DNA from 3 places in the Desertibacillus haloalkaliphilus genome. Region 1 is predicted to be linked to each of the others. Evidence: riboswitches for the same ligand, from Rfam matches in the RefSeq annotation. Region 1 holds a riboswitch; each other region holds the start of a gene.

What was found. A riboswitch is a leader RNA that binds a small molecule or an ion and turns the genes downstream of it on or off. The one in region 1 is predicted to bind lysine.
Region 2: another riboswitch for lysine. It lies ahead of KH400_RS00700 (aspartate kinase); the one in region 1 lies ahead of dapA (4-hydroxy-tetrahydrodipicolinate synthase).
Region 3: another riboswitch for lysine. It lies ahead of KH400_RS08185 (Na+/H+ antiporter NhaC family protein); the one in region 1 lies ahead of dapA (4-hydroxy-tetrahydrodipicolinate synthase).

Annotation. Positions count from the first base shown of each region.
Region 1 covers NZ_JAHPIV010000009.1:180,402-191,423, reverse strand. The annotation lists gene KH400_RS12085 (YhcN/YlaJ family sporulation lipoprotein) at 41-772, opposite strand; gene KH400_RS12080 (heavy-metal-associated domain-containing protein) at 972-1,178, shown strand; lysine riboswitch at 1,553-1,736, shown strand; gene dapA (4-hydroxy-tetrahydrodipicolinate synthase) at 1,900-2,787, shown strand; tRNA gene KH400_RS12070 (tRNA-Gln) at 2,922-2,996, shown strand; tRNA gene KH400_RS12065 (tRNA-Gln) at 3,047-3,121, shown strand; tRNA gene KH400_RS12060 (tRNA-Gln) at 3,172-3,246, shown strand; gene bluB (5,6-dimethylbenzimidazole synthase) at 3,377-4,027, shown strand; gene yidD (membrane protein insertion efficiency factor YidD) at 4,171-4,410, shown strand; gene KH400_RS12045 (DMT family transporter) at 4,454-5,392, opposite strand; gene KH400_RS12040 (hypothetical protein) at 5,596-6,984, opposite strand; gene KH400_RS25305 (hypothetical protein) at 7,052-7,174, opposite strand; gene KH400_RS12035 (M24 family metallopeptidase) at 7,174-8,397, opposite strand; gene KH400_RS12030 (aldehyde dehydrogenase family protein) at 8,506-9,951, opposite strand; gene KH400_RS12025 (homoserine dehydrogenase) at 9,993-11,022, opposite strand, start outside.
Region 2 covers NZ_JAHPIV010000001.1:148,929-159,950, forward strand. The annotation lists gene KH400_RS00695 (YslB family protein) at 1-199, shown strand, start outside; gene KH400_RS00700 (aspartate kinase) at 318-1,547, opposite strand; lysine riboswitch at 1,893-2,079, opposite strand; gene uvrC (excinuclease ABC subunit UvrC) at 2,174-3,946, opposite strand; gene trxA (thioredoxin) at 4,160-4,474, opposite strand; gene KH400_RS00715 (electron transfer flavoprotein subunit alpha/FixB family protein) at 4,683-5,660, opposite strand; gene KH400_RS00720 (electron transfer flavoprotein subunit beta/FixA family protein) at 5,676-6,446, opposite strand; gene KH400_RS00725 (enoyl-CoA hydratase) at 6,479-7,252, opposite strand; gene fadR (fatty acid metabolism transcriptional regulator FadR) at 7,305-7,895, opposite strand; gene KH400_RS00735 (long-chain-fatty-acid--CoA ligase) at 8,315-10,006, opposite strand; gene KH400_RS00740 (DUF350 domain-containing protein) at 10,435-10,851, opposite strand; gene KH400_RS00745 (endonuclease MutS2) at 10,867-11,022, opposite strand, start outside.
Region 3 covers NZ_JAHPIV010000006.1:87,342-98,363, forward strand. The annotation lists gene lipA (lipoyl synthase) at 1-240, opposite strand, end outside; gene KH400_RS08160 (M23 family metallopeptidase) at 464-1,459, shown strand; gene wrbA (NAD(P)H:quinone oxidoreductase) at 2,037-2,696, opposite strand; gene KH400_RS08170 (MarR family winged helix-turn-helix transcriptional regulator) at 2,895-3,347, opposite strand; gene KH400_RS08175 (methionine/alanine import family NSS transporter small subunit) at 3,651-3,767, opposite strand; gene KH400_RS08180 (sodium-dependent transporter) at 3,767-5,287, opposite strand; gene KH400_RS08185 (Na+/H+ antiporter NhaC family protein) at 5,629-7,182, opposite strand; lysine riboswitch at 7,657-7,836, opposite strand; gene yunB (sporulation protein YunB) at 7,908-8,708, opposite strand; gene KH400_RS08195 (dihydrofolate reductase) at 8,779-9,270, opposite strand; gene KH400_RS08200 (thymidylate synthase) at 9,292-10,248, opposite strand; gene KH400_RS08205 (hypothetical protein) at 10,516-11,004, shown strand.

The sequences.
Region 1 (11,022 bases):
GTCTACTTGACAGGGGGCAGTTCAAGTTTTGTACCGACTCTTATTTTTGATTTTGTTCAAATGTTCGATTTAAATTGCGAATAAATTCAGACGACGTCGCACCAAGTTCTTCCAACGGCTGGCCTGACTCGAACCCATTACGAAGAGCACGGATGCGATTCACCGTTTTCCGGTCTGTCGCCACATAAACTTGGTCTGGATTTACAATATCACGAATGGCATCAAATACTTCACTTTCCAGTTTTGACCGCCTTGATTCATTTGATTCTACACCGATCATATAAAGGTCATCATCGGAAATAATATCAACATCTTGAACACTTCTAATCGCTAAAATCCGTTGAGACATTAATGAAACTTTCTCATTCTTACTCAATTGTTCTTGAGTATCTGATTGTTGGGTTTGATTTTCTAACCCAGGGTCACGTAAGGTTTGTTTATCATGTAACGTCCCTGGACGATTACTTAATATTTGTGAAGAATGTTGCTGTCCTCGATCTTTTCGAATATCGATCTGACGCTCGCCAGTCATGTATTGATTCTCTCCTGCAATAGACTGAACGTTTGACGTTAACCCTTTAGGGTCCTGGTCTGGAACCATCATATCCGATAATGGTCCTTCCATCCCACGGACATTGTCTGTACCATACCCGCTAAACCCTTGTGTACGATCAGCATTTGCACCCATCTCCTCGTCTTGTGGAACTACACATCCACCAAGAAAGACAATAAAGGATAGCAATATTAAACATGTTCGTATTTTCGGTTTCATTCTGCCATTCTCCTTTCACTATATAGAGTGACGTTAAGTATCCACCTTTACTCTGTCAGTTGAAGGGAGTTCAAGCATAAATTACATGGAGGATTAACACGTATAGATTCAACACTTGCCTAACATACTACCGATTATAAAAGCGAATCACTGTTAAAATGGAAACTAGATCGCTCCCAATAACACTGAGGTGATTAAAATGAAGCATATTGATCTGCAAGTGGAGAGAATGAGTTGCGGGCATTGCCTCGATACAGTTGAGCATGCATTAGAAAATGTAGAAGGTGTCGTTGATGCGAAAGTACATCCAAATAACAATACCGTCACCGTTACATTTGAAGAATCACAAACAAACGTTACCTATATGAGAGAAGCAGTTGAAGAAGCTGGCTACTGGATTGTTTAACGCCCATGAAATAACAACAACAAATCTAAGATCATACTCTTAAATACAGGAAAAACAAATGTTAGTGTTCATAAAGTTCACGAATTGTCCTAAAATGGTTTAATTACCTTTCATCGTGTGAGACTGACTCCCTCATCTGCTTGAAACATAAATGGTCCATCATCTAGCATTACCGCCTACGACATGGTCATATGGATAATTAAAAAGAAAGCTTAAAAGTCAACGACATTCCATTTGTTAACCAACTCGTTCAAGCCTTGCTACGACTCTAAAAATTTTTATTATGAATTATCCATTTTTCATTGCAAACGATATTGTTATTTGTTAAGGTAGAGTCACAAACGGATAAGCATATTCTTTACTTCAAAAATTGAAGTGAGGGTAGAGGCGCAAAGACCATAATTAGGCAATTGGAGGAGAATGGGATCCTTTGAGAATTGCTGAAAGGGGGATTTGCCGAAGCCAAAAGAATCTCATTTTCTTGAGGCTGGTTCTGTTATTGAACAAATACAGAACTGTCATATAGTCAGGTGAACTATATGGAGGGCTATCTCACGCATAGAACGTTCTAAACGATTCTATTGCAACAATGAGGCTCTCATTGTTGCTTTTTTGCGTAACACCATGTTTTAAAAACAATGGGAAGAGATGTAGCTCTATTCATACAAAGTGGAAACCTTACAAGATTGATCGAAAATAATGAATAGAGGGTGATGAAACAATGAATTTTGGACGTGTATTAACTGCAATGGTAACCCCATTTAATCAAGATGGAGATGTAGATTACAACGCAACTTTACAACTCATTAACCACTTAATTACAAACGGTACGGACGGTATTGTTGTAGCTGGAACAACTGGAGAATCCCCAACACTTACAACAGAGGAAAAAGTGGAATTATTTAACTTTGTTGTTAAAACAGTTAATGGTCGAGTACCTGTTATTGCCGGGACTGGGTCAAACAACACACGCGCTTCTATCAGTTTGACAAAGAAAGCTGAAGAAGCTGGTGTTGATGGGATTATGCTTGTATCCCCTTATTATAATAAGCCTTCACAAGAAGGGATCTATCAACACTTTAAAACAATTGCTGAATCAACATCTCTTCCAGTGATGATTTATAATATTCCTGGGCGTAGTTCTGTTAATATTTCTGTTGAAACAACGATACGTCTTTCACAAATTGAAAATATTGTAGCAACCAAGGAAGCAAGCGGTGATCTAGAAGCCATGGCAAAAATCATTGAAGAAACCGATGATAAATTCAGCCTTTATAGTGGTGATGACAGCTTAACCCTTCCAGTGATGTCAATTGGAGGAACTGGAATCGTTTCTGTTTCGTCTCATGTTATTGGAAACGAAATGCAAGAAATGGTGACAAGCTATTTAAACGGACAACCAGAGCATGCCGCAAAGCTTCATCGAGATTTATTGCCAGTGATGAAAGCCTTATTTGCAGCACCAAGCCCTACACCTGTAAAAGCTGCATTAGAAATGAGAGGCATCAGCGTAGGTTCGGTTCGCCTCCCTCTCGTACCGTTAAGCGAGACAGAACATCGTCAGTTACAAACGGTCATGCAACCAAATATGACGTTTTATGTAAGCTAAACCATACACCAAGATCGCACCTATTTGAACTTTTTATAGATGCGATCTTTTTTTATAAAATCTATTTAAAGAAATGTATAAAATCACCTTGATTGTGCAATCATATGAAATGTAAAGGAACTGATTCAAGGCATTGGGCTATAGCCAAGTGGTAAGGCAGCGGATTTTGATTCCGTTATGCGCTGGTTCGAATCCAGCTAGCCCAGCCATTTCTTTTCTTTCATAACCTACCTTTACATCATTCATCTAATACATATGTTGGGCTATAGCCAAGCGGTAAGGCAGCGGATTTTGATTCCGTCATGCGCTGGTTCGAATCCAGCTAGCCCAGCCATTTCTTTTCTTTCATAACCTACCTTTACATCATTCACCTAATACATATGTTGGGCTATAGCCAAGCGGTAAGGCAGCGGATTTTGATTCCGTTATGCGCTGGTTCGAATCCAGCTAGCCCAGCCACTCTATCTTTTCATATGAACTTAAAATTTCATTAACCATCGTACTTCTAATCGAATAGTCAAATGACTATAGTCAATCTTTTCATTTCCTGCTACCATTAAAGTAAGCTGGACAGAGAGGATTTGATTGTATGTTTAACCAAAATGAAAAAGATGCCATTTATAAAGTAATAGAAAACCGCAGAGATGTGCGAAGCTTCTTATCAAAGCCGATTCCGGAGTCGGTCCTGCAACGTATTCTTGAAGCAGGCCATCACGGTCCATCTGTAGGTTTTATGCAACCATGGAATTTCATCATCATCACGTCTGATAAAATTAAAGAACGGCTCGCTTGGGCTACGGATAAAGAACGACGAGCATTAGCGATTCATTATGAGAATGAACGACAACAAAAATTCCTCAATTTAAAAATTGAAGGGATTAAAGAAGCACCAATCACCATTTGTGTCACTTGTGACCCCACGCGCGGTGGTTCTCATGTACTAGGAAGAAACTCGATTCCAGAAACCGATGTTTTATCAACAGCATGTGCGATTCAAAACATGTGGCTTGCGTCTTGTGCTGAAGGGTTAGCCATGGGCTGGGTCAGTTTCTATAAAAAAAATGACGTCCGTGATATTCTAGATATCCCGCCACACATCGATCCAATCGCATTAATGTCACTTGGTTATACGGACCAATACCCCGATAAACCAATTTTAGAATCATCAGGATGGGAAAAACGACGAGCACTAGAAAACTTAATTTACTATAACCGCTGGGATAACCAAACAAAAGAATAATATACCATGATCAGGCTGTCAAAAAAGTTCGGGTAACCCCTTAGAAGGCAGCCTTATTTATGCTTCAAAACCATGCTAACTACTTAAAAGAGCCCTTATATGGTATATTATCTCTAAGCTTTTAAAAAAGGAGCGGATCACTATTGAAATGGCCGTTTATTGTGCTAATACGATTTTATCAGCGATTTATTTCTCCACTTAAACCACCCACATGCCGCTTCTATCCTAGCTGCTCTCACTATGGTTTAGAAGCATTCAAACGGTTGGGCGCACTGAAAGGTGGATGGTTCACCCTTGTGCGTATACTTAAATGCCACCCCTTCCACCCTGGTGGTTTCGATCCAGTACCCGAACCTAAAAAAAACAAACAAACACGTAACTAAAAAGGGATTCCTCACTCAGAAAACGAGTTGGAATCCCTTTACTTTACATCGATTCGGCCTTTTTACGCTTATTGATCTTTCGAACAAGCTTTTCATCCATATAACCGGTACCCAATAGGACACCAATGACAATGAACAAAAAACCAAAAATATGTGTCATAACAATGGCTTCACCAAGAAAGATAGCTGAACTAATGACACCGAAAAACGGAACAAGGTTGTTAAATATCGCGGTTTGTCCAGCCCCTAACTTATGGATCGCCGAATTATATAACATATGTCCGACAGCCGTCGCCAAAATGGCTGACGTGAAAAATAGCAACCAAATCCACGCGGTCCCTTCACCTAACCCAGACACGCCATGTGGCTCAATGATGAGACTTAAGCCAAATAGTAACAATGAACCAAACACGAGCATGATCCCTGTCATTTGTTTCGAATCGAGCGTTTCTGTAGCTTTTTTAATATAGATAAAACTAATCGCTTGGACGAACATCGCAATAAAAATGTAAAGGTCACCTACATTAACCCCACCAAGGCTATCCGCTCCCTGAAAGATAATCACCGAAACGCCTATGATCCCAAGCAATATACCTAGTAAACGTAATTTTGTTAACTGATCATGTAAGAAAATCATCGCCAACACCGATGTAGTTAATGGTAGTAATGCTAAAATTAAAGATGCATTGGATGCTGTCGTTGCCGTTAAACCTAATGTAAGAAAAAAATGATGCCCAACAACACCAAAGACCATGGCAATGATTGTAAACTTCCATTCTGTTTTCGTTAATGTTCGTAATTGACGCTGAAAGATTAAAATAAACAAAACAATAATACCTGCAGTAAATACTCGCACGGCTGTCATTGTTGTTGGGGGAAGATGGTCTACTAATACTTTTAACATCACAACGTTTACTCCCCACAATACCATAACAAAGAGTAATAAACCGTATGTAAATAGATGTGACACTTGAGTTTTCATACTTTTTACCACCTAACTATTATAGTGCGTGTTCAAAAAAGAGAAGAATAGAACCGGTCGGCTAAAATCGCAACGTCCTGTGCGTCGAAAGTTCGAGGCATGTAGCTAAAAGCCGCAAAGATATGCTGTTCATATGTGAGCAACGCATGAGCAAGCCAACGAGGACATTTGTCAGTCATTTTTACGGACTTTTTGAACATTCTTTATAGTAATCCAAAATGTTGCAACAAGACTAATAATGAAGGCAAGCTTACCAAGAGGACGGCAACAAATCCTAAATTTCGTTGCGAAACCCTCCATGGCGACTGTTGCATTAACCCTGAAGTCATTAATACTGAACCTGAAAATGGAGAAACTTGAGTAGCTAACGTCCAAGCAACGATCAATAACACCGCCATATATTCTGGACTTACGCCAAACAGAGCCGGAGATAATGAGCTTCCAATCCCGATCACGATAATGACTGGGTGAATACCACAAAATGATAGAAAGATTGATAATAAAATGATAAGGATACTCATCACATAAATAGAACCATATGATGCATCATAGATAAGATGAGAAATCACATCCCCTACTTCTGTGTACGATAACGCTAAGCCAAAAAAACCTGCACTAATAAAAATAACGATCTCATTCTTTAAACGGATAAATGCCGTTTTCATTTGTTCAACCACCGCTTGCAGGTAATCAACTAAAGTTCCAATAATTGCCGCCCATAAAACCGGATAAAATAGCGCCAAAACCGAGACAACTGTTAACATATTAACAAGTAACAAGTAATCTAAAATAAATGAAATAATCAGTAGAGTGACTGAAAAACAAAGCAATGAGACGAGCTTTTTGGTAGCCTCACCACGATTTACAGCCCCACCAATGTCATCAGTCTCAACCATCGGATCATCCGCAAAATGTATCTTGTTGAAAAAAAATAGACTTATCATGAGATAACATAAGCCAATCAAAAAGCCAACCCAACCGACATGAAGCCAAGAAACATTAAATAAAACAAGCACTAATCCAACGTTAACAAAATACGGTGACCAGAACATACAAAAGCCAAACGCACGCAACAACACCATTACTAGCTTTTTTCTTCGATAACCAGAAAAACTCTCGACTGCGATGCGATAAACAATCGGCATCGACCCAAGATTAAGTATGGCACCCATGCTCGCTGTTAATAGATAACTTAAACGATACGGATGAGCTTTGTTATGTTGTTCTTGCTCATGAACTTTCTCTTTTAATGCTGTCAGATAACCTCCAATTGAAATGATCACACCGAAAAACGGGACAAGTAAAAACAAGGTTAACAAATTTATATTTTCTCCAAATCCTGAGATAATCGTAAGTGGGGGCACTTGATTAAGAATAAAGATAACGCCAGCGACGACCACTAACAGAACAGCCACGACTTGATTCAACCGACGTACAGAGAATATAGCAAACAAGAGAACGATCCCCGCTAATGAGCTATAAAGAATTTCAAGCCAAGCCGTTGGGAAAAACAGATCTACTAAATACAAGATCGTAATGAGAACACTTATAAAACCTAGACTAGACTGTATGACTTGTTTATTCACAGTCATCAACTCTCCTCAATGAATCTCGAATATTACTATCCTATCATGAATCACTAAAAAGTTCATAGGAAATTCACTTTTTCTCTAACACTCCACTGTTGACCCAAAGTGAACGTCTCCCCCCCCCCACTTTTTTACGTACCATTAAAAAAGGATAAACCGCTGACGGCTTACCCTCTTCCACTTTATTTTTCATTAAAAATCTTCTTTTATTAAGCAATTTCCTTCGATATACAAGTCTGTTGTTGGATTTTTTTTATACAATTCACGCGGGAAATTTGTTAATAATTCGCAGCCATTTTCGGTAATACGAATGGACTCGGTAATTTCAACTCCATAATCTTCATACCAAATTCCCGGCATGAGGTGGAACGTCATGTTTGGTTCGAGAACTGTACGATCACCTTTTCGAAAACTTACGGTATGCTCTCCCCAATCAGGTGGAAAACTTAATCCAATGGAGTACCCTAACCTTGAGTCCTTATAGTACCCTCTTTTCGCAATCGTCTTTCGCCAAACGGCCTCAACTTCCTCAGCCATCATTCCTGGTTTAATAGCTGCTAAGGTTTCATTTATTCCTTCTAAGACAACTTCGGAGAGATCAGAAACTTGCTGCGAGGGTGTGCCTAACACCATCGTGCGAGCCATTGGGGTATGATAACGTTTATAACATCCAGCAATTTCAATCGTTAAATTATCTCCATTTTTGTATCGTTTATCGGTCCATGTTAAATGTGGACAAGACGTATTTTTCCCTGTTGGAATCATCGGGACGATCGACGTATAGTCCCCTCCAAAATTGTCTAAACCACTAATTTGCGCATGGTAAATATTTGCGGCAACATCACATTCTCTAACACCTACATCGACGGTTTCATACGCTTTACTCATGGCCTTTTCTACAATGTTAGCCGCACGCCTCATAAAAACGATTTCTTCGTCCGATTTAATCAACCTCACCCAATTAACAAGTGTTGAAGCATTTTTAAATGTTGCGTTCGGAAGTCCTTGTTGCAGTCGTTCATAACATAAACCAGTAAAATAATGAGCATCCATTTCCAACCCAATTTTTCTTGTTGCTTGACCAATCTCCTGTAATATATTTGCGACAAAATCCATTGGGTGTTTAATTGTTGATTGCACATACTCATCTGGGTAAGGAATAATGTGATGATCATCAATCCACGTACTGACCTTCACACTACTCGCATCCATTTCTCTACCAATCCAAATCGGTTGGTCCTCATCAACCATCACGACCATCATTTGGTGTACATAAAATGACCATGCATTATACCCTGTCAGATAATACATATTCGATGGGTTTGATATGAGTAAAACTTCAATTCCCTGTTCGAGCATTTTTTGCTTTGTTTTCGCTAATCGATTCATATATTCCAGGATTGTAAACACTATCATCCACCCCTTTCATACGCTCTTACTATTAAGTTATTCGAGTTACTAGGGATGTGAGCTTGGTCTCTTTCTATTTTTTACAGTTTTGAAAAATTGGGAGTTTTAAAGATATCACTGAGACGAGTTTAGTTTAAAACAAACGACTTTCGGCTCTGTCATTTCTTCAATCGAGTATTTTACCCCTTCACGCCCAAGACCAGATCCTTTAATTCCTCCAAATGGCATCGCATCAATCCGAAAATCACTACTGTCATTAATCATAATACCGCCAACTCCTAATTGTTGAATCGCTGCAAATGCCTGATCAATGGCCGTTGTAAAAATACCTGCTTGCAATCCATAATTGACTTGATTAGATCTTTCAATCGCTTCATTAAGGCTTCTAACAGGATAGAGAAGAACTACAGGACCAAAGATTTCTTCCCTTGCAAGTCTGCACTCTTCAGGCACATTTGTTAGTACCGTGGGCTCATAAAAAGCACCATCTCGTTTGCCACCGGCTACTATGTTTGCCCCATAACGAACAGCCTCTTCTACCCATTGCTCGACTCGAATCGCCTCTTTTTCTGCAATCATCGGACCGACATCTGTATTTTCTGATAATTTATCGCCCACTTTGTATTGTTTTGTTCGTTCAACAAATTGGCCAATAAAATGATCGTAAATACCTTCTTCAATATAGACTCGTTGAACACCGATGCAATTTTGCCCCGCTGCAGAGAACGCTCCAGACACCGTTGCATCAACTGCTTGCTCAAGGTTAGCATCATTTAATATGATCGTCGGTGAATTGGATCCTAGCTCCATCGCAATCTTTTTGATACCAGCTTTTTTCGCAATATCCTCACCCGTTTCAAGCCCTCCAGTAAAGGAAATCATCCGTACATCCTTACTTTCAATTAATGTATCGCCGATTTCACTCCCTTTACCAGTAATCACCGATAACACCTTCTTAGGAAGTCCTGCTTCTACAAAAACTTTCGCTAACTCAATTGCACTTAGCGGCGTGAGTGTTGCTGGCTTTACAATAATCGCATTACCTGATGCAATGGCAGGGCCAACTTTATGAGCCACTAAATTTAAAGGGTCATTAAATGGAGTGATCGCAGCAACGACACCGACCGGAAATCGATAATAATAACCAACACGTTGTTCATTACCAGCGGTTTGGTCAAATGGAATCGTTTCACCGTGGATACGCCTTGCTTCCTCTGCACTCAGTTTTAACGTTTCAGCACAGCGCTTCACTTCTTTTCTCGCTTCACGGATCGTTTTGCTACCTTCGAGCGCGATCGTTCGGGCAAAGGATTCACTTCGATCAAGAATAAGTGAAGCTGCTTTATTTAAAATCCGCATTCGTTCATGAGTTGCTAGATTTGCCGAAATTTCCGCTCCTTGCCTAGCAGATTCAATCGTATACAACATATCTTCTTTACTAGCAGCTGGAACCGTATCAATTAAACGGTTATCTTGCGGGTTACGTACTTCGATTTTATTTTCGCGGCCGATCCATTCACCACCGATTAGCATTTTTTGCCCAACCATTTGCATTTTCATAGACACCTCCACCTTTCTGTTCGTTTTTCAAGCAGTCGGTGTTATCGTTCGAGATTGATAAGGTCTATGAGAAGCGAATACCCTGTTTCAATTATACCAGCTCCAGCACCGGTCAATGTAATTGGGCCCGAAAGGTCACAATCATACGTAATAGCATTCATCGCCCCACTTACACCTGCGAGTGGATCTGTATTTGCTACTTTTTCTGGTCCGACCGAAGCAATGACACGATGATCTTCCTTCTTAATCTTGCCGATGAGCTTCCACTTCCTCTGTTCTCTCCTTGCTTGCTCGATATCTTCAGTTGTCAATTCACGTATGCCGCGACAATAGACATCTTCTTTTTTTAAAGGAACACCCATAACAACATTTGCTAATATGACAACCTTATACATTACATCATATCCATCGACATCACTTTTCGGATCGGCTTCTGCATACCCAAGTCTTTGCGCTTCAAGTAAAGCTTTATCGTAAGACATTCCTTCTTCCATTTTGGTTAAAATATAATTGGTCGTTCCGTTTAATATCCCTCGAATCTCAGTAATTTCATTTCCTGCAAGAGAAACGAGTGGCATACGAATCGCCGGAGTTCCACTCATGACCGTCCCTTCAAAATGAAAGCGTACATTATTTTCTTTTGCTAGTGATGCTAATTCTTGATAAGCAAGGGCAACCGGCCCTTTGTTACTCATCACCACATTTTTTCCGTTTTTAAATGCTGCTTTGCAATGATCTATCGCTGGTTGACCAGTATGAACATCTGTATACGTAATTTCTATAACCGTATCTGCGTTACTATTTTCAATGGTCGTTAGACTGTCCCAGCCTTTAATAAGACCTGGTTGGTCTGGGTAATCTAGTAACGATCCTGTTTTTTCCATAGTTCCCTCAAGTAAATCTAGATCAATGCCATTTGGATGGTGAATACTGCCCTTTTTCAGGTCAGAAATCGATACAATTGAGAAATGATGCCCGAGTTGTTCTTTTAACAAATCATTCTTAGAACGGAGAATTTCAACAAGCCCTTGCCCAACGCCACCATAGCCGATTAATGCGATCTTATGCGTC
Region 2 (11,022 bases), on a different contig from region 1:
AGAAAAGAAAACGGAAATGATGTTTCAATTAACGGATCACCTCTATGATGAAAGCCACCCATATTCTGTCCAGTTAGAAGCTGGATTTCTCGCTGAGCAAATTCAACAGATCAAATCACGTATTGCTGAAACGACGGTCAAACAAAAGAAAGCTACATTTGTATTTACCGTCCAATGGGATCATAAAGATGAGGTTTAAATCATCCCGAACTGAACGTATATTATTCTGTCTGATCGAGCTTTGAAGCAATAAAGCTACATGTCTTACGATGAATTCTTATCTTTCATCGTAAGACATAGCATACGAATCTATAGTCCTATATGCTCAGCACTTCTTCAGCTAGTTGAAATTCCTCATGTAGTGCTTCAACAGCCTTAACCATGACAGCTTCTTCAATGACTGTTGACACTTTAATCTCAGATGTACTAACCATTTTTACTTTCACATCTTCTTTTGCAAGTAATTGGAACATTCTTGCCGCCACTCCAGGGTTTGAAACCATGCCAGATCCGACAATCGATACTTTTGCTAAATTCTGTTCGCAATCAACAGCTTCAAAGTGCAAACGATGTTTGTTTTCTTCTAAAACCGCTACTGTTTCTTGACGAATATCATCGCTGATTGAAAATGAGATCGTTGTTGTTTCTTTTCCAGTTTCATTTTGAATAATAATATCTACATTAATTCCATGTTCCGAGAGAATCGTAAATAAGCTTGGTAACGTAGCCAGGTCATTAGGCAACCCAGACACTGTTACTTTTGTGACATCACTTTCAAATGCAATCCCTCGTACAACCAAATCTTTTTCCATTGACACTTCCTCCTCAATTACTGTCCCTTCTTCTTCTACCATGCTTGATGCAACCATCAATTTGACTTTATGGTTTTTTGCAAATTCAACGGCACGTGGGTGCAGGACTCCCGCCCCTAAATTAGCCATTTCCAACATTTCATCATAAGAAATTGATGCTAATTTTCTAGCTTTGCTCACATACCTCGGATCAGTGGTATAAACACCCGTCACATCTGTAAAAATATCACAGCGCTCCGCTGACACAGCAGCCGCAAGTGCAACAGCTGTCGTGTCCGATCCACCACGACCAAGTGTTGTGATCTCCTCACCCTCACTTACTCCTTGAAAGCCAGCAACAATCACAATCATTCCATCCTCTAGGTAGCTATTGATTCTCTCAACATCAATGCCGGTAATTCTAGCGTTACCATGTGCTTGTTCGGTCTGAATCCCTGCTTGCCAGCCTGTCAAAGAGACTGCTCGATACCCGCGTTCTTGCAAAGCCATCGTTAATAAGGAGATCGATACTTGTTCACCTGTCGATAGCAACATATCCATCTCACGCTTGCTCGGTTGAGCAGTGACTTCGCCGACTAAGCTGACGAGTTCATCCGTTGTTTTCCCCATCGCCGAAACGACCGTTACAACTTGATTTCCTTGTTCAACCGATGAAATGATTCGATCAGCCACATGTTTGATCCGCTCTGTTGATCCAACTGATGTTCCTCCATATTTTTGTACGACTAATGCCATATTGCTCATCCTCTCCTATGTAAAAAACTTAACTTTAAAGAACTTACCCGCAAACACATATCAAGAAATAACTTCTCTTACTTCAAATAGTTCACTAAATATTCAATCAAGTGAGGCATAAGGAAGCTACTTTCCCTCTATTCCTTCATCGCTAGCGCTCTCCGGGGTTCCCTTTTCCACCCTTGAACCAACTTCTCCTCACCAGTGTATCTCCCGCATACTCCAATCTAAGGCGGTGCGAGTAAGCCTTCTTTACCACAACACCAAAAAAGCAACAGTAGGAACGCCCTCACTGTTGCTTGGTATACAAAAAAGTCGGTATCTCCACACTTCGTCCCCTGCATCTCGTGAGATAGTTCTCCACACAACCTTTGGGTTGGTTGCGTGACAGCCTTGTACCTATTCAATACAAGTCCAGCAAAAAGATTGTTGAGGCTCTTTTCACTTCGGCGAATTCCCCTTTCAGCAATGATCATCGGATCTCAACATCCTCGCTTTGCCTACTAATGGTTTTCGCTCCTCTACCATCACTTCTTCTATGAAGTGTGGCTTTTTTTAATTTTTTTATCAACTTTAATCGTTAGTTGTTATTTTAGCAAAACAACAATTGAAAATCAACGAGAAATTCAACTATTTTTCAAATGGTCAACAAGCGCTTCGGCTACAGGTGCTGGAACATTTAACTGACGGAAATCTTCAACACTTGCTTCCTTCATTTTTTTCAATGAGCCAAAGTGCTTTAACAACCGTTGTTTTCGTTTTTCACCGATGCCAGGCACATCATCTAAAATCGATGAAAACATCGATTTCCCACGTGCTTGTCGATGAAAATTGATCGCAAACCTGTGGACTTCATCCTGTATTCTTTGTAAGAGGTAAAATTCATGACTATCCCGTTTTAATGGGATTACCTCGGGCGGGTCTCCCATCAATAGCTGTGACGTCCGGTGTTTATCATCTTTAGCTAAACCACATACAGGGATCGATAACCCTAGTTCATCTTCAAGCACACTTTGCGCAGCTGAAATTTGTCCTTTACCACCATCGATCACTAACAAATCAGGCAATGGTCCATCTTCCTTTAATAGACGAAGGTAGCGCCGACGAACAACCTCACGCATCGAACCGTAATCATCAGGCCCTTCAATCCCTTTTAACTTATACTTACGGTAATCCTTCTTACTCGGTTTACCATCTAAAAACGTAATCATGGCAGACACAGGATCAGTCCCTTGAATGTTAGAGTTGTCAAATGCCTCGATCCGATACGGTGTACTGATTCCCAGTGCCTCCCCTAAATTTTCAATGGCTTTAATCGTGCGTTCCTCATCCCGTTCAATTAATGAGAACTTTTCCTTTAACGCCATTTCAGCATTTTTGGTCGCAAGGTCCACTAATTCTTTTTTCTTACCACGTTTCGGTTCAAATACTTTTACCTCGAGCAATTGAGCAACAAGCTCTTGATCCGTACCGCTTGGTACGAGGATCTCCTTTGGCTTCATATGTTCCTTTTTTAAATAAAATTGTCCGATATACGTTAAAAAGTCTTCTGAAGCTTCACCGTAAAATGGAAAAATGGATACATCTCGTTCAATCAGTTTTCCTTGGCGAATGAAAAAGACTTGTACACACATCCACCCTTTATCATATGAGTACGCAAAAACATCACGGTCGATCTGGTCAGAGATCGTCATTTTCTGCTTTTCCATGACAGCTTCAATGTGCTTAATCAAGTCACGAAATTCCTTCGCCCGTTCAAAGTCTAATTGTTCAGAAGCGCTATTCATCTTTTCCGTTAATTCTTGCTTCACTTGCTGATGACCATTATTTAAAAAACGAACAATGTCAGCGACAAGTTCTTTATTTTTTTCATCACTTACTTCATACACACATGGAGCTAAACATTGATTGATATGGTAGTATAAGCAAACCCGATCAGGTAATGTCCGACACTTTCTTAGGGGGTAGAGACGATCTAACAATTTTTTTGTTTCATTCGCCGCACTCGCATTCGGAAAAGGACCAAAGTATTTTCCTTGATCCTTTTTTACTTTTCGAGTTGTGATCAAGCGCGGATGTTCTTCCGCGGTAATCTTTAAATACGGATATGATTTATCATCCTTTAACATAACATTGTATTTCGGATCGTATTTTTTAATTAGGTTCATTTCAAGGATAAGCGCTTCGATATTCGAAGAGGTAATTATATATTCAAAATCAGTGATTTCACTCACTAACCGCTGTGTTTTCCCATCATGGGAACCAGTAAAATAAGATCGAACGCGGTTTTTTAAAATTTTTGCTTTTCCGACATAAATGACCGTTCCTTGCCTGTCTTTCATTAAATAACAGCCAGGCTGCTCAGGTAAAACAGCGAGCTTTTCTTTAAGGTTATCCATCCTCCTCACTCCTTGCTACTATTGTTACCAAAAATCACGTTTTTTTCAACCGCTCTCGAGCCGCCTTCTTCTCATTTAGATTTTTTCCAGTATCCTTCACGCAAAGGCCGGACGAGTAAGCTATTACTTTTCCTTGTCTCCTTGCTGCGCACTCTGCACCCCTTCAATTAAAAAAGCCTGATCCGTAATACGAATCAGGCTTTTTATTGGCTCTTATAGGTGCTTATTAAGAAGCTCAGCTAGTGCATCTTTTGGTTGGAAGCCTACCACTTGCTCGACAACTTCACCATCTTTAAAGACCATTAATGTAGGGATACTCATGACTCCATGCTTGCTAGCTGTTTCTTGGTTTTCATCAACATCAAGCTTCGCAATTTTCACTTTATCTCCCATTTCTGCATCTAGCTCTTCAAGAACCGGTGCAATCATTTTACAAGGCCCACACCAAGGTGCCCAAAAGTCAGCTAGGACTACTCCTTCACTTGTTTCGCTTGCAAAATTTTGATCCGTAACGTTTACAATCGCCATGTTCGTAACGTCCTCCTTATTTATCGTGCTAATCACTTATTCAAACAAATTATACCATCCGTCGTACTCACACGCTATAAATATGCTTACAGAATTTATATTACCCAATCGTGTTATGTTTGAAACCACTTTTTCCTGCAAACAATAATAGAAAATAATAAATATACGTGAAAAGCTGCCCTTTGAAGGACAGCTTTTCACGTATGTTTTATGATTCAACTAAAACGTTTTTCAATTCTTCTGTAAGTAATGGAACAACCTCAAATAAGTCAGCAACAATTCCATAGTCTGCGACTTCAAAGATCGGTGCTTCTGGATCTTTATTGATGGCTACAATTACTTTTGAGTTAGACATCCCTGCTAAATGCTGAATCGCACCAGAGATACCAATCGCAAAGTAAAGGTCAGGTGTTACAACTTTCCCTGTTTGACCAATTTGTAAGGAGTAATCACAATATTCAGCATCACACGCTCCACGAGATGCACCAACTGCTGCTCCAAGGACATTCGCAAGCTCATCTAATGACTTAAAGCCTTCTTCACTTTTCACACCGCGTCCACCTGCAACAACAATTTTAGCTTCTGAGAGATCAACCCCGCCAGTTGACTTGCGCACGATATCCTTAATTTGTGTTCGCAAATCAGTTAATTCTACATCAAGCCCAGCTACATTTCCGCTTCGTGACTCATCAACCTCAAGTGGCTCGATGTTGTTTGGACGAATCGTTGCAAAAATAATTCCCTCTTCAATTGCTTTCTTTTCAAAAGCTTTACCTGAATAAATTGGACGCGTGAAAACAACATCACCGCCATCGACTTCAATGGCAACCGCATCAGAAATTAAACCTGAGCCTAATTTTGTCGCGACACGTGGCGAAAGATCTTTTCCTGCCGATGTATGTCCCATCACAATTCCTTCTGGACTCTCCGCATCAACCACTTGTAAGAACGCCTGTAAGTAAGCATCTGTCGTATATTCTTTCAATTCAGGACGTTCTACCGTAACGACACGGTCAGCTCCATACTGAATTAATTTATTACCCAAATCACTTACACTTTCACCAAATAACGCTGCAACAACTTCACCACCGTCGGCAACTTGTTTTCCTGCTGCAATCGCTTCAAATGTTACATTACGTAATTCTCCATCACGAGCTTCACCTAATACAACTACTTTTCTAGACATATTGATTTCCCCCCATTAAAGAACTTTAGCTTCTGATTTTAGTAACGATACTAACTCTTTGACTTGATCTCCAACTTCACCTTCAAGAACTTTCCCCGCTTCTTTAGCAGGTGGTAGGAACACTTCGATAGTTTTTGTTTTTGCTTCTACATCCTCTTCTTCTAAATCTAAATCATCTAAGTCTAATGTATCTAATGGCTTCTTCTTAGCCTTCATGATCCCTGGTAACGATGGATAACGTGGTTCATTTAACCCTTGCTGCGCTGTCACAAGAACCGGAAGAGACACTTCAACAGTTTCTTGGTCCCCTTCAACATCACGCTCGATTGTTGCAGTTTGCCCTTCAATATCTAACTTTGTAATCGTTGTCACTTGTGGAATGTTTAATTCCTCAGCAACACGTGGGCCAACTTGTCCAGATCCACCATCAACGGCGACGTTACCGCCTAAAATGATGTCATAGTCTTGATCTTTTAAATATGTCGCAAGCAATGTAGCCGTCGTAAATTGATCAAGTTCATCAACATCTTCTGTGTCAATTAACACTGCCTTATCTGCACCCATGGCTAATGCTGTACGTAATTCCTTTTCAGCATCCTCTTCACCAACAGTTACGACTGTCACTTCTCCTTCGTGCTCATCACGTAACGTAATTGCTTCCTCAATCGCATACTCATCATATGGGTTAATAATAAATTCTGCGCCCCCATCATCAATTGCTCCATTACTAATTGTAATTTTTTCCTCTGTATCAAATGTACGTTTCATAATTACAAAAATGTTCATCATATTCCCTCCCTAGGTAAAATAAAATCGGTTTATTTATTTTTAAACGCTGGCTTTCGTTTTTCTATAAATGCGTATATCCCTTCTTGGCCATCTTCAGATTCAAACGCTTCCCCAAACAGCTCCGCTTCTTTTGCCACTCCTTTTTCAAAGTTTTGATCTTTGGCATAAGTAAGTAGTTCGAGTGCGAATTTAATCGAGACCGCACTCTTTTGCGCGATTTTCTCCGCTAGTTTCAAGGCTTCCTCGTTGAGCGCTTGCTCAGAATGAATGCAATTAATAAGGCCGAGTGACAATGCTTCCTTGCCTGTGATCGGCTCACTAGTTAAAATCATTTCTGCTGCTTTCGCTGTTCCTACTAAACGTGGAAGGCGTTGACTACCTGCAAATCCAGGAATTAAACCTAATTGTAGCTCCGGTAATCCAAGCTTCACATCTTCCGTTGCTAGTCGAATATGACATGCCATCGCAAGCTCTAATCCTCCGCCTAATGCAGCACCGTGAATCGCGGCAATGACAGGCTTTGAAAACTGCTCAATTCGATCAAATAGTTGCTGCCCCTTTTTAGCAAGCTCAGTGAACTCAGCGCCACTTTTAACAGTAGTAAACTCTTTAATATCTGCTCCAGCCGCAAAAAAACGACCTTCACCATTGAGAACCACTACTTTAATATCCGTGTCCTGCTCAACCTCATCAAGTGCCGCAGATAAATCGTTTAAAACGGCACCCGAAAGCGCATTTGCAGGTGGACGATTCAGTGTAACAATAGCGATATGATTCTCTTTTTTTAGAAGTAGATTCTCCATCACTTTCTCACTCCTCCCAGTCCAAGAATGAAGATCATTCAAGTCTGTCTATCTATTTATCTACTGCAAAACCATTGATTAAAAATTGGTGCACAGGCTTTGCAAGTGATACCAAATCATATTTGCAACCTTTCATCACCCAATTGGTAACCACCTCGTCTAATGTACCAAAGATCATTTGCCGGCTTAGTCGGACATCAAGGTTGCTAGAAAAGAAACCGCTTTCTTTTCCTTCTAATAAAATAGAGTCAATCAAGCGTAAATAATCCTTTAATACGTCATTTATCTTCAGACGTAGTTCGGTGTTCGACTGTCTCAACTCTAGCTGTGTAACGATGGCATATGAATGATTTGCTGCTGCTTGGGTGAAATGCCTTTTTACTAATATATATAATTTCTCTTTAACGTCGTTAACTCCTGCTATTTCTTGTTCAATATCTAGGATAAATTTGCCCATCTTTTCTTTAAATAGAGATACTAAAATATCTTCCTTGTTTTTAAAATATAAATAAATCGTGCCATCAGCAACGCCTGCTTCTTTGGCAATTTTTGATACTTGGGCTTGATGATAGCCTTTTTCAGCAATCACTTTTACGGCTGCTTCTATAATCTGCTCGTATTTCAGTCCTTTTCGTTTGGCCACGTCATTCTTCCTTTCAGTAAGAAAAGCGCAAGGCGACCAACTATCGGCCATAAACACTGGTATACCGGTAGAAGAAACATGAAGCTTCAATTGGCGGACCAAAGTGAGCTCGAGCCGATGACGCCTGGTGCTAAACATTTTTCAAAGTACAATACTTTTACTACTTCATTAATGAATGACTATTCACTCATATTTCATATTGTAATAAAAGGTAAATGATTTGTCAATCCAAACGTCAGTTATTTTGAAATTTTTTGAAAAAGGAGTTTTTTTGAAAATCTAAAAATCTATCTTTATCATATACTAAATTTGTATATGAAACAATTAAAGTTTCTAAAAAAAGTGTAAGCGTTTTACATTATTGATTCCATGACAGTTGCTCTAAAGGCATCATTGAACCTTTAGAGCAACTGTTCATTTTATGTTTTACGTTTGTCCTCTTCCTCTTCTACTAAGACACGCCGCAAAATTTTTCCAACCATTGTTTTTGGTAGCTCGTCACGAAATTCATAGCGTTTTGGGACTTTATACGCAGCAAGATGTTTCCGACAAAAGGCATCAAGCTCTTTTTCAGCTACCTCATGTCCTTCCTTAACGACGATAAACGCTTTGACCGTTTCACCGCGATAGGAATCTGGTACCCCAATGACAGCTGCTTCTTGAATACTTTCATGCTTATAAAGCACTTCCTCAACCTCACGTGGATAGATGTTATATCCACCAGCAATGATCATATCTTTTTTTCGATCAACAATATAAAAGAACCCATCTTTATCCATGTAACCCATATCGCCGGTTAACAACCAATCCCCACGGAACGTTTCTGCCGTTGCTTCTGGGCGTTGCCAATAGCCCTGCATGACTTGTGGGCCGCGAATCATGAGCTCACCAACTTCATTGGGTCCTGCCATTTCGCCAGTTTCAGGTGAAAGAATTGCCGCCTCCGTATCAGGCCATGGGATGCCAATGCTACCTTCTTTTCGTTTTCCCCAAATCGGTGTCGATATTGAAACTGGTGACGTTTCAGTCATACCAAATCCTTCGACGAGGTTACCACCTGTGATTCGTTCGAATGTCTCTTGAACTTCGCGAGGTAACGGAGCAGCACCACTTAAACAAGCTTCGATCGATGAAAGATCGTATTTTTTGACGTTCGGGTCATTAATCAGCGACACGTACATCGTTGGTGCACCTGGAAAAATCGTAACCCGATGCTTTTCAATTGCTTTTAAGACATCTTTGGCCTCGAATTTTGGTAAAATAATCATTTTCATTCGATTCATGATCGCGACATTCATTACAACTGTCATTCCATACACGTGAAAAAACGGTAAAGCAGCTAGGACCTTTCCTTCTCCTTTTCCAATTTTGTACATCCACTGAATACATTGTGTTGTATTCACTACTAAATTGTAATGGGTAAGCATGACACCTTTTGCTGGGCCAGTCGTTCCGCCTGTATATTGAAGCAAGGCTAAATCGTCTTTTGGGGACAGGTCGACTTTGATCTCTTCCTCCCCTCCTTTATCAATGACCTCAGTAAATGGGAGGGTTTTCTCATCAAATGAGATTTCAACTTTTAGTTTGGACTTCTTTTTTTGAATATACGGATAGATTACATTTTTAGGAAAGGGTAAATAATCTTTGATGCTCGTCACAATGACATAGTCAAGCTCTGTCTCTTTTCTTATTTTTGACACGCGGGGAAATAGTAAATCAAGGCATACGATTACTTTTGCACCGGAATCAACTAATTGATGTTTGATTTCTCTTTCAACATAGAGTGGATTCATTTGCACGACAATCGCACCTGCCATTAAAGCCCCATAATAGCTAATGACTGATTGTGGACAATTGGCCAGCATAATTGCAACGCGATCACCTTTTTGTACACCTAATGAACGCAATTGGTTCGCAAATTTTATCGACTCTGTATACAATTCTCGGTAAGTCATTTCCTTACCAAGAAAATGAAGCGCGACCATGTTCGGATGCTTCCTATTTGCTTCCTGCAAATAGGAATGAAGTGTCCGTTCCTCATAAGTGAGAGAGGATGGCACCTCAGATGGATAATGCCTTAACCACACTTTCTCCTCAAGCGATATTGTCATTACGTTAGCCTCCTTATGTGCTCCCTACCTTCATGATCGAAAAACTTTCTATTACCATTGTATTGGAAACGCTTACCATCATGAGTATTTTTTATATGGACACTAACACGGCATCTCCTCTCTAGTGAAAGAATCTCTTACTTCCATTTTAGACGGTGTGAGTAAGCCTCCTTGATAATCACCATTGCTGGTAAACCTCGTGAGGGTGTGGTCCCCCTTTTCAATCAAAAAATCGACTGAACTCAAATTTCAGCCGATTTTATAAAAAGAACCTATATTTATTTCTGTCTTTCATGATATTCACAAAGAACTTCACATCATACGATGAACAATAGATAGATCAAACCAGCAATCATAAAAACCCCGCAACAGACATATAAAACTTTCCAAAGTGTTTCCACCTTCCACTCTCCTCTTTTCTTTTGTCACTAGCGTGCAACGATACTCGCTCCAATCACATAAGATAGCCCGACAGCTAGGATGAAAGCGATAAATCCGACCGCTCGATTATCTCGAGCGATCTCTTCATCAACCTTAAATTTCGGGGTTAGAAATTCAAACATAAAATAACAAAATAACAATAAACCAAACCCATACATTCCCCAAACAAGCATCGATAATAGTGAATCATGATAACTAATCGAATAACGAAAGACATTGCTAATTCCAAAGATCTTCCCAGATGTTGCTAGTGCAACGGCGCAATTACCGTTCTTGATTTCTTCCCAATTATTATACCTTGTTACCGTCTCAAAGACCGCTAATGAAACAATAATCGCAAGCACAGCAACACTATAATAAGCTGCGGTCTGTACAAAAGGATTTTCAATTAATTGTTCAATCATCCGAAAGCGCCTTTCTTATTTTAATTCAACAACGGTATTGCCAAGTCCACCTTCATTCATACCGGCATCCCGGGCACGTTTGACGTGACGGTGATTTTTCAACAGTTGTTTGACTCCCTTACGTAACGCTCCCGTTCCTTTTCCATGAATAATAGAGACTTGATGATATCC
Region 3 (11,022 bases), on a different contig from region 1:
AAGGCCTGTTTTAACCGCACAGAAGCGGCATGCACGTGTACACGTTCCACCTAAGATCATGAATGTAGCGGTTTTACGTTCTGCCCAGCATTCATGGATGTTCGGACATTTTGCTTCTTCGCATACCGTATGTAGGTTGTTTTCGCGCATCATTTTTTTCAAGCCTGTATAGCTCTCATTAGTATTGAGTTTAATTTTTAACCAGTCCGGCTTACGGATGTATTCTTCTTTTTTTGCCATTCAAATCCACACTCCAGTTAAAATTTACCTTCTATTTATACAGCTACAGGATCGTCTGCTATCCTTTGGTATTATACTCGTTTGAGCGTATCTTTAATGTAACATGTTTCACATTCCATCACAAAATTTTGACCTCGGCAATTGCCAGTATTTAACGATGATGTTTTCTCTTGATTGCAACAAACTATAGCTATGAGTAGGCTAGAAAGGAGCATATCATGTCATGAGAAAAATCGCAATAATGTTCATGATCCTCACATTACTCTTACCGATCGTTCCATCTGTGTCTGCTGAATCCATCGAAGATATGAGTAATGAAGAGATCATTGAGAAGCGAATGGATTTATACCAAAAGACCGAAGCACTTACGAACATCCCGTGGTACTTCATTGCTGCGGTTGACTACTATGAACGCGGACTTCGCAAAGCCCTGCGCGACCGCCCGAAATCCGATGGCGTGATCAACATCTTTTTCTCGCCTCGCCAATGGGTCGGTCCACTCAACCCTGACCTAGAGGACGAGAATCCGCTATCGATTAGTATGTTTGGCGGTTGGGGAAAGGACGGAAATGGTGATGGCATTGTTAGTCGCACGGACGACGAAGATGTCTTATATTCATTTGCTAATTACTTAGAAACCTATGGTTATGATGAAGAAAATATTCGTATCGCTCTTTGGGATTATTACCAACGTGAACAAACGGTGAATATCATTACGGGACATGCTCGAGTCTTTAAAAAATTTGATACGGTTGACCTGAGAAACACCAGCTTCCCAGTCCCATTACGCTATAATTATAGCTACAAAAACACGTGGGGCGATCGCCGCGGTTGGGGTGGCCGTCGCATCCATGAAGGTACCGATATTTTTGCGAACCATAATGTCCCAGTACGCGCGACTGCGTACGGTGTTGTTGAGATCAAAGGCTGGAACCGTTATGGCGGCTGGCGCGTCGGTATTCGTGACATCGATAATGTCTACCATTATTTCGCGCACTTAAGTGGATTTGAGAAAGGCATTGAGGTTGGTACGATTGTTGAACCAGGGGACGTGATCGGCTATGTCGGAAGCTCCGGTTACGGTAAACCTGGTACCCAAGGGAAGTTCCCACCACATCTGCACTACGGCATGTATCGTGACAACGGCATTACCGAGTGGTCATTTGACCCGTATCCATCATTAAAATCTTGGGAAAAGAAAGACCGCGCAAAAAAATGATATATGAACGGAGCACTAGGCCGGGATTTGTTGCCTAGTGCTTTTTTCATTGATTATGAAGGACATTTCCCTTCCAGCTCGGCCTAGTTTTGTCCTTCATCATCCTTATGAAGGACATTTCCACTTCCGCTCAGCCCATTTTTGTCCTTCATCGCCTTCATGAAGGACATTTCCCAGCCAACTCGGCTCTCTTTTGTCCTTCATCACCTCCATGAAGGACATTTCCCAGCCAACTCGGCACGCTTTTGTCCTTCATCACCCTTATGAAGGACATTTCCACTTCCGCTCGGCCTAGTTTTGTCCTTCATCGCCTTCATGAAGGACATTTCTCTCCCAACTCTGCACTCTTTTGTCCTTCATCACCTCCATGAAGGACATTTCCCAGCCAGCTCGGCTCTCTTTTGTCCTTCATCACCTCCATGAAAGACATTTCCCTTCCAGCTTGGCTCTCTTTTGTCCTTCATCGGCTACAGTCTCTGTATCAAAGAAAAAAATGACTACTAATTGAGATACAATTAGTAGTCATTTTTATTATTTACGAGTTATCGGAGCCCATTACAAGAAGGAGGCTCGCTCTTTATTGATTTCCTTTTTTGATCCATTCAGCGACTTGGACTGTACGTTTTGCTTGGTATTTAGCAGCGTCTTGTACGTCTTCTTGCATGTTGCCGTCTTGGTCGACTGTGACACTTACACCGTATGGGTTACCGCCTGATGCAAATTGTACTGGGTCTGTGTAGCCTGGTGACGCAACAATCGCCCCCCAGTGGTGCATTGTTGTATATAATGAAAGGATCGTTGCTTCTTGACCACCATGCGCATTGTTGGCTGATGTCATTGCACTTACCGCTTTATTGGCTAACTTGCCGTTAAACCAGAGACCGCCTGTTGTGTCTAAGAATTGCTTCATTTGTGCAGGTAGGTTACCGAAGCGTGTTGGCATGCTGAAGATGATTGCATCTGCCCACTCAAGATCGTCAAGGCTAACTTCAGGTACATCCTTTGTTTCATCAAGGTGAGCTTTCCACGCTGGATTTGATTCAATCGCTTCTTTTGGTGCAAGCTCAGGCACTTTTAAGACTTTGACTTCTGCCCCAGCAGCTTCTGCTCCCTCTTTGGCCCACTGTGCCATTTTGTAGTTTGTACCTGTTGAACTGTAATAGATCACTGCTAATTTAACGTTTGCCATTTCGATCGTCTCCTTTTTGTTTCCAAATAAATTTTGTAAAAACCCCATTATTTATTTCTCCCCTTTTCCACAGTAGCTGTTATTCCCTAAATCTGTAATGGATAACCCTCAATTTTGAATATCTCCAATTCGAGATATATTCTCAAAAAAATATCTTATTCCTTTTTGTTGTGTTTCTCTGTTATTTCTCTATTTTGAATAATATCATATCGAACATTTCGAATTCAAGATATTTACTAAAAAAAATTAGAGATCTTTTGCGTGATACCCTAATTTTTTCAATTGTTCGATCATCACTTCTTTTTCTTCTGTTTGTAAACCGCCAAAGATGTCAGCAATCGCTTCACGGTGACTTGGAAAAATGTTATCCATAAGTTCCGTCCCCGCCTCAGTAATTGTTGCATACGTAATGCGTCGGTCTTTTGGACATGGCTTTCTCGTTAAAAATTCTTTCTTTTCAAGCTTGTCAACGACATACGTAATGCTGCTGCTGGCGATTAACACTTTCTCACCAATTTTTTGGATCGGCTGTTCACCTTTATTATAGATGAGTTCAAGCACGGCAAACTCAGTTGGATTGAGTCCATGCGTTTTAATATCCTCTTCGACACGCTTGCGAATCGTTTGAAACGAGCGTGAGAGAACAACAAATAATTTTAACGCTAACTCCTCTTCTGTCTGTTTGTGGTTATCCATCATGATCATCCTTTTATATTATCTCGAATTCGAGATAAGTATACAATAGTGTATGGTTTTCTGTCAAGAAGGTGTGTGCACTAAACTGGAATAGTAAAATTTTAAGCAAAATAATAATTCTAGCGAAGACGCTTTTTTTATCAAAAATCTAGTCAGGAACTTAACACAAACTGCTCATGATGTAGCGTTTAAGAATTCTATACTTTTGGGCTCTACATCAAATGGGGAGGCCCCCTGCCTTATCTCATCCACACTTTGAAAAGTAAAGCACGCCAACTACAATCAGTCTGGCGTGCTTCGTCGTTACTAATTATTTGCTTTCTTTGCTCGGGCAACTTTAACTGCGTTGCGGATGCTTAACGCTAAACCGCCCCAGATAATTGCCATACCGATCAGCATCATTGTGATTGCGCCGCCACTCATTACTGACCATCTCCCTTCGCATCTGAATGATCTGGAACTTCTAAGTCTCTGCTCTTCCATTTAAATGCCGCTAAGATGAAACCGATAATGATGACACCTACTGCAACGAGCCAACCAAACGGAATGATGAATGATGTCGGATAACCTTCGTAGTTTGATTGTAAGTTCGTTACTAGGTTTTGAATGAACATATAACCAAGGACGATCGGTGTAATCACGCCTAGGCAGATTTTCCACCATAAACCTGTACGGAAGTCACTAATGTTGTTGTGGTGTTTTTGCAATGTTGATAAGTGACGTAAGAACCATGCAACGGCCACAACTGAAATCAGACCTGCAAGTGCGACACCAAATTCGTTAATAAAGTAGTCAACCGCATCTAGGAAGTATAGACCACCTTGTGTCGCATATAAAATCGAAACAAGTGCTGATAAACCTCCACCGAATAGAACGGCTTTTTGACGTGTAATTTTGAACTTATCTTGTAAGGCTGATACATAAGTTTCTGTAATAGAAATCAGTGATGATAGACCAGCTAACACGAGTGAGCCGAAGAATAAGACCCCGAACAAGCCATTCATGCCTGGGAATGAGTTAATAATCGCTGGGAAGACAACGAAGGCGAGACCTACACCTGCTGTTGCTACTTCATCAACGCCAACACCAGCAGCTGTTGCCATGAAACCTAGTGCAGCGAAAACCCCTATACCTGCTAAAAGCTCAAAACTTGAGTTACTGAAACCTGCGATAAATGCGTTGTTGTTAATATCTGACTTCTTTGATAAATAACTTGAGTACGTAATCATAATCGCAAAGCCGACTGATAAACTAAAGAAGATCTGTCCGTACGCTGCAACCCATACGCCTGGGTTCATGATTTCACTCCAGTTCGGCTCAAAGAATGAATTCAAACCGAGTGCTGCGCCTTCTAACGTAAGTGCGCGAATAACTAGAAGTAAAAACATCACGAGAAGCGTTGGAATGAAGATTCTGTTTGCCAATTCAATCCCGCGCTTAACCCCTTTAAAGAGGACACCTAGTGCAATCACCCAAACAAGAATTAATGGAATGAATGCCGATGGAACGAGTCCACCCACATCACCAGGAGTGTCTGCTAACTGCAAATAATTACTAAATAAAAATCCTTCCGTATCCGTTCCCCAGCTCTGGTTCACGGCGAAGACTGTGTAGGCCATCGCCCACGCGATGATCACGGCATAGTAGGTGGAGATTACAAATGAGATCCCGACCTGCCACCAACCGATCCATTCTGCTTTCTTGTTGATTCGTGCAAATGTTAATGGTGCGGAGCCACGGTACCTTTGACCCATCGTAAATTCCATAATAAGTAGCGGAATCCCCGCTGTTAAGAGTGCAAATAGATAAGGAATAAAAAATGCTCCTCCACCATTCTCATAGGCAACATACGGGAATCGCCAGATGTTACCTAGACCAACAGCTGAACCAACTGCCGCCATAATAAAGCCGGCACGTGTACCCCACTGTTCTCGATTGTTCATGTCCATACCCCTTTCTGTTTTAGCGTTACTCATTTACCAAGAATTCTATTCCACTCGGACGCTAACTATTATTATTCTTGACGATTTTGTCAAAATAGTTTGACATTTTAGAGCGAAGTGAGCAACTATGATTCTATCAAGCGTTAAAGGAAAAAAGAATAAAAGTAAAGGATTAGGCCTTTAAAGCTAAATAACTGATTCGTTATCTCATTATAATAACTAACGTCCCACTTGTCAAAATATTTTTTCAATGATGGCGCTTTCTGTCGAAAAAAGTAGAATGGCTTAAAAGGGGAGCCCCCCTCTTAAGCCATTCTTGGGATTTTTACCTCTATATTTTTTTATGCATTAGCGGCTTTAGCGCCAACTAATCGTTTCAGAACTGCCACAACAATCACAAATAAGATAATCGCTGCCACAAGTCCGATGAGCATACTACCTGTAAAACCTAACACAAGATACGAAACAAATGTAATTCCAGCAACGATCAGTGCATACGGCAACTGCGTAATGACGTGATCGATATGGTGACTTCCTGCCCCTGTTGACGAAAGGATCGTCGTATCTGAAATCGGTGAACAGTGGTCACCAAAGATCGCCCCAGCAAGGACTGCAGCTAGTGCTGGCAGCATCATCTCAACATCAACGACCGCAGCAATTTCACCGGCGATTGGGAGTAACATCGCAAACGTTCCCCAGCTTGTCCCAGTTGAAAAGGCCATAAACCCAGCAAGGATAAAGATCACCGCAGGCAAGAAAGCGATGTTCATATGCTCACTCACAAGCCCTGCTAGATACGTACCCGTACCAAGTCCGTCGATAATTTCAATGATCGTCCATGCGAATAGTAAAATATAAATCGCTGGTAGCATCGATTTAATCCCAGCCCAAAGACCAACACCAATGTCTTGAGCGTTTACTTTGTTTAAAGCTGTTAGTAGAAGCGCAACAATGAGACCGATCACACCACCGTATAATAACGCTGTCGCTACATCGGTATTTTCAAAGATAGAAAGAAGTGTCGCTTCTTCCCCAGACGCTTGGATTCCCGTATGAATCATAAAGTAAACCGTACCAACGATAAGCGCAAGGATCGGTAACACAAGATCACGAACTTTGCCGTGCTTGTTTTCTGAAATGGTATCTTGTTCACCAGGAATGGCGCCTTTGTTCGGATCAACCACTTCACCTGTCTTCATTGCACGCTCTTCATGCGTCTTCATCGCCCCGAGGTCAAGCTTAAAGACGGCTACCGCAACAACTAGTAGTAAAGCAATGATCGCATAAAAGTTCATCGGCACCATGAAAAGGAACGCTTGTAGTGGTTCATATTGCGTCACCCCATGTGTCACTAAAATTCCGCCGATGATCGTGATAATGTAGGCACCCCAACTTGATAATGGTGCGATTACACACATCGGAGCAGCCGTTGAATCGACTAAATAAGCGAGCTTCGAACGAGAAATTTTATGACGGTCCGTTAGCGGTCGACTAACGTTTCCGACCGTTAAACTATTAAAGTAATCATCAATAAAAATTAAGATTCCAAGTAAAACCGTAACGAGCTGCGCGCCGACACGTGTCTTCACACGGCGAATCGCCCAGTCACCAAACGCACGGCTTCCTCCTGATAGTGCAATTAGTGAAGCCATCATTCCTAGTAATAGTAAAAAGAATAAAATATATAATTCCCACGTATTCAAGGCACCATCGACGACAAAGACGGCTCCAACGATGCTAGCAATTTGGCCGATACTAGCGACAATTGAAAAGTCGTTGATCATCAGTGCACCAACGATAATCCCAACCCCAAGCGATAACAGCACGCGACGAGTAAAAATAACCATCACTAGCGCTAACACCGGTGGGAGTAACGATAAAATTGAGTTTTCCATGATGTAAAGTTCCTCCTAAAATTTTTTGCATGATCTAGCTGTATAAAATGTTCACTCGCCGACCTTAGATTGGTGAGCGAAGAACGGATTGGGAGCACATGTGTTTTTGGCGGGGAGTCCAGCTGTAGGGCGCGGTGGGCGATGGGTGGACGCTCAGTACCTTATTTGTGACAAATCACCAGGTTTTAGAGCTCTTTCGGACCCTCAGTCCGCTATCGATACCAAACCGACCTTTTTTACCTCGGTTTATGGCAAATAACGGCTTCTCGGTCCGGTTACTTCCCCAATTAGGCTCTTTTTTCACAAATAGCGGATACTCAGTCCGAAGCGTCTCGCCCGCTTGCTACCGGCGAATCCTCAGCCCGCTCACGCCTGCACTACCCCAGTACAGACCTTTCCCCAAAAAAGAAAAAAAGGCAATGACAGGGCGCTCCCTGTCATTACCTTATAACCGTAAACGACAAAGCCCCATCATGTCTGAGTAGTTCTCCACGATCATCTCTAACCGTGACAGTGCTGCACTTCTTAAGTACAACCCCAGCAATGCTCACCTGACGGAGTTCACATCGCTTCGGCAACCTCCCCTTTTTGCAATTCTCATCGTTCGTCACACTCGAATTACATACTTATGAAGGCCGCGCCTCTACCTCATTTTTACAATGAGGCTACTGCATTCAATTTTTTCGCAAGACTCATTATAACAAGGCTATCTGCGCGTGGCAATGTTAATTTATCCCTGCATCAATCTCCTCTTCATCTGGCGGGATAATCGCCGGTGCTGGCGCATTACTGTCACCACCATGGTTATAGAAGTAAGGGACTTCTCCAGGTACGAATATCATGCCAATTGGGATCGTCGTGCCAACCGTTTGTTCTTCAGTTGCAAACGGAATAACGACTTGCACGTCAACTTCAATGTCCATCGCGACACTAATGTACGTATTGTTGATTCCCGATGGCTCGATCGTTTCATTCAACTGCGCTTTTACATCACCAATTGCTGTGAACTTGACGGGAACTTGAGGCCCTAAGTGAGCAAGTAACGCATTATTTGTTGCTTGCCCTAATGGAATCGTATGAATAATGCCATTATCAGAAAAGGTTTGTTCATTAAAATCAACCTCAACCCCCTCGGGGACGCTAAGGCTTTCAATTTGGCCTTGCTCCACCATCTTCAAGTACTTTTGCACACGAATAATCGCTTCCGAAACGACACGATTATAAATTTGTGCATCAAAACCAACCGATGTGATGTTGTCATTATTGTCTTTTTCAATGTTAATCAAGTCTTCCATCCCCGTATTATCGACGATTTTCTTTGAAATCGCATCATTGATCGCCTGGGTTGCAATTTTCTGTGTCTCTGTTTGCGCAATCTCGATCAACGTTGGGCGAATTCCTTTTTCAACTAACCAAAGTCCTTGTACGGTCATCGCAACAAAAATAACAAATGATAATAAAAAGACGTAACGAAAAGGCAGCGGACCTTTCCGTTTACGGGGCCGATGTATTTTAAATTTTGCCAACGCCACCCCCCCTTTGCACTAATATATATGCAAAGAGGGGGCTCGGGTTAACCACTATTTCGGACAAAATTTACGCTTGTTTAGCTTTTCGCTCATAGACAAGGAAACGGTGCTTGTGACGGTTCTTCTCATCTGTCGTGCCACGCTCCTCAGAGGTCAACTCCCACTCATCCTCTTTAATCTCAGGGAAATACGTGTCACCTTCAAATTCTTCTTCAATCAACGTTATGTAGAGGCGGTCTGCAATCGGAAGTGTCTCTTTAAAAATTTCCGCACCGCCAATGACAAACACCTCTGTGTCATCATCAAAACGTTCAATCTCAGCAACGGAGTTCACAACCGTACAGCCTTCAGCTTGATAATCTTCATTTCGAGTAATAATGATGTTTTCTCGCCCTGGTAATGGGCGTCCGATTGATTCGTGCGTTTTTCTGCCCATCACGATTGGCTTGCCCATCGTTACTTTTTTAAAATAAGCGAGGTCAGCTGGCAAGCGCCACGGTAAATCATTGTCTTTTCCAATCAGGCGATTCTGGTCCATCGCCACCATAAATGAAATCATGTATGATAACCTCCTTTTCCTCTAGACTGCTACTGGTGCCTTAATCGCTGGGTGCGGATCGTAGCCACTTAACGTAATATCCTCTAGGTCAAAATCAAACACAGATGTAACGCCCTTGTTTAGCGTCAACGTCGGTAATGGACGTGGATCACGCGCGAGCTGTGTTCTAACTTGCTCGAAGTGATTTGAATAAATGTGCGCGTCACCGAGCGTATGAATAAATTCACCAACACCTAGCCCACATTCATGAGCGATTAAGTGTGTTAGCAGCGCATAACTCGCAATGTTAAATGGTACACCGAGGAACATATCCGCACTGCGCTGGTATAACTGACAGCTCAACTTGCCATCTGCGACATAAAATTGAAAGAGTGTGTGACACGGCGGTAACGCCATAGATGGCACATCTTCTGGATTCCATGCTGAGACAATCAAACGGCGTGAGTTTGGATTGTTCTTGATCATATCGATCACATCTTTGAGCTGATCAATCGTTTCACCATTCGTCGTTTTCCATTCCCGCCATTGCTTGCCGTAAATATTACCAAGATCGCCATACTTACTTGCGAAGGCATCATCGGTTAAAATTCGCTCTTTAAAACTTTCCATTTCTTGTTCATAGAGCGCCTTAAATTCATCATCTGTTTGACTGCGTAAGCCAAAATCAGTCATATCCGGCCCAGTGTATTCATCACTAGTAACCCACTTCTCAAACGCCCATTCATTCCAAATGTTATTGTTATGCTGTAATAGATAACGAATATTCGTGTCACCTTTCATAAACCATAGCAATTCGCTCGCAATTAGTTTAAAAGGAACTCGTTTTGTCGTTAACAGTGGAAAGCCTTCATTTAAATCAAATCGCATCTGCTTGCCAAATAAAGAAGTCGTCCCTGTTCCGGTACGATCACCTTTTGTTTCACCCGTCTCTAAAATCTCTTTGCACAATTCTAAATAAGCTTGTTCATTTTGACTCATCGCGTTATTAACTCCTCCATCTTGCCGGCTTCTCAGTTAGGTTCTCCTAACAGCGTCGTTTTCATTTTATCACAGCTTCGTACTCACCTATAGGTTTTGTCGAGTTTTAGCACACGATTGTGCCATCTCGACGATTTCTAACCGAAGTGAACTTTTCTAAGGCGGTGCGGATTCTATCGACCTATATGCTGGCGTTAGAATCCCCATCCCAATCTATTGGTAATTTATGTTATGGTTAGCAGAGATCGAGTAAAGGGGTGTGAGGAATTGAAAAAAACAACACTCATTTCAGTTGTAATAGTTGCTGTTCTAGTCATTGGACTATTTTCTTTCATAAAATTAAACCCACCATTAGCAAGCGGCACGATTGGTTCAACAAGTGAGAAACAAGGTGTGCTAATTAGTATCGGTAATAAAGGGTTTAGCAATATAAAAATTAACGATGTGTTAATCAATAATCATGAAGAGCCACTAGATAAAAAAATTCAATTGAGCAACCCGTTAAAAGGTTTTTATATCGCTGCTGATTTTGATGGTGAGGCGAAAGAGTTTGACCTGACAGACATTGAAGATGTAAGTATCGAGCCAAATACCGCTCCATCATCACAGTTAGATAAAGTGAATGATGGTACGGCTACAGAAGATGATAAAAGCTACGGTTTAAGTGTGATCAACAATGAAGAAATAAATGAGGTTATCATCCATTATAGCTATTTAGGACTTTCTTTTGAAAAAGTTATTCCGATTCGATTTTAAATGTAGATAACGGAGGCA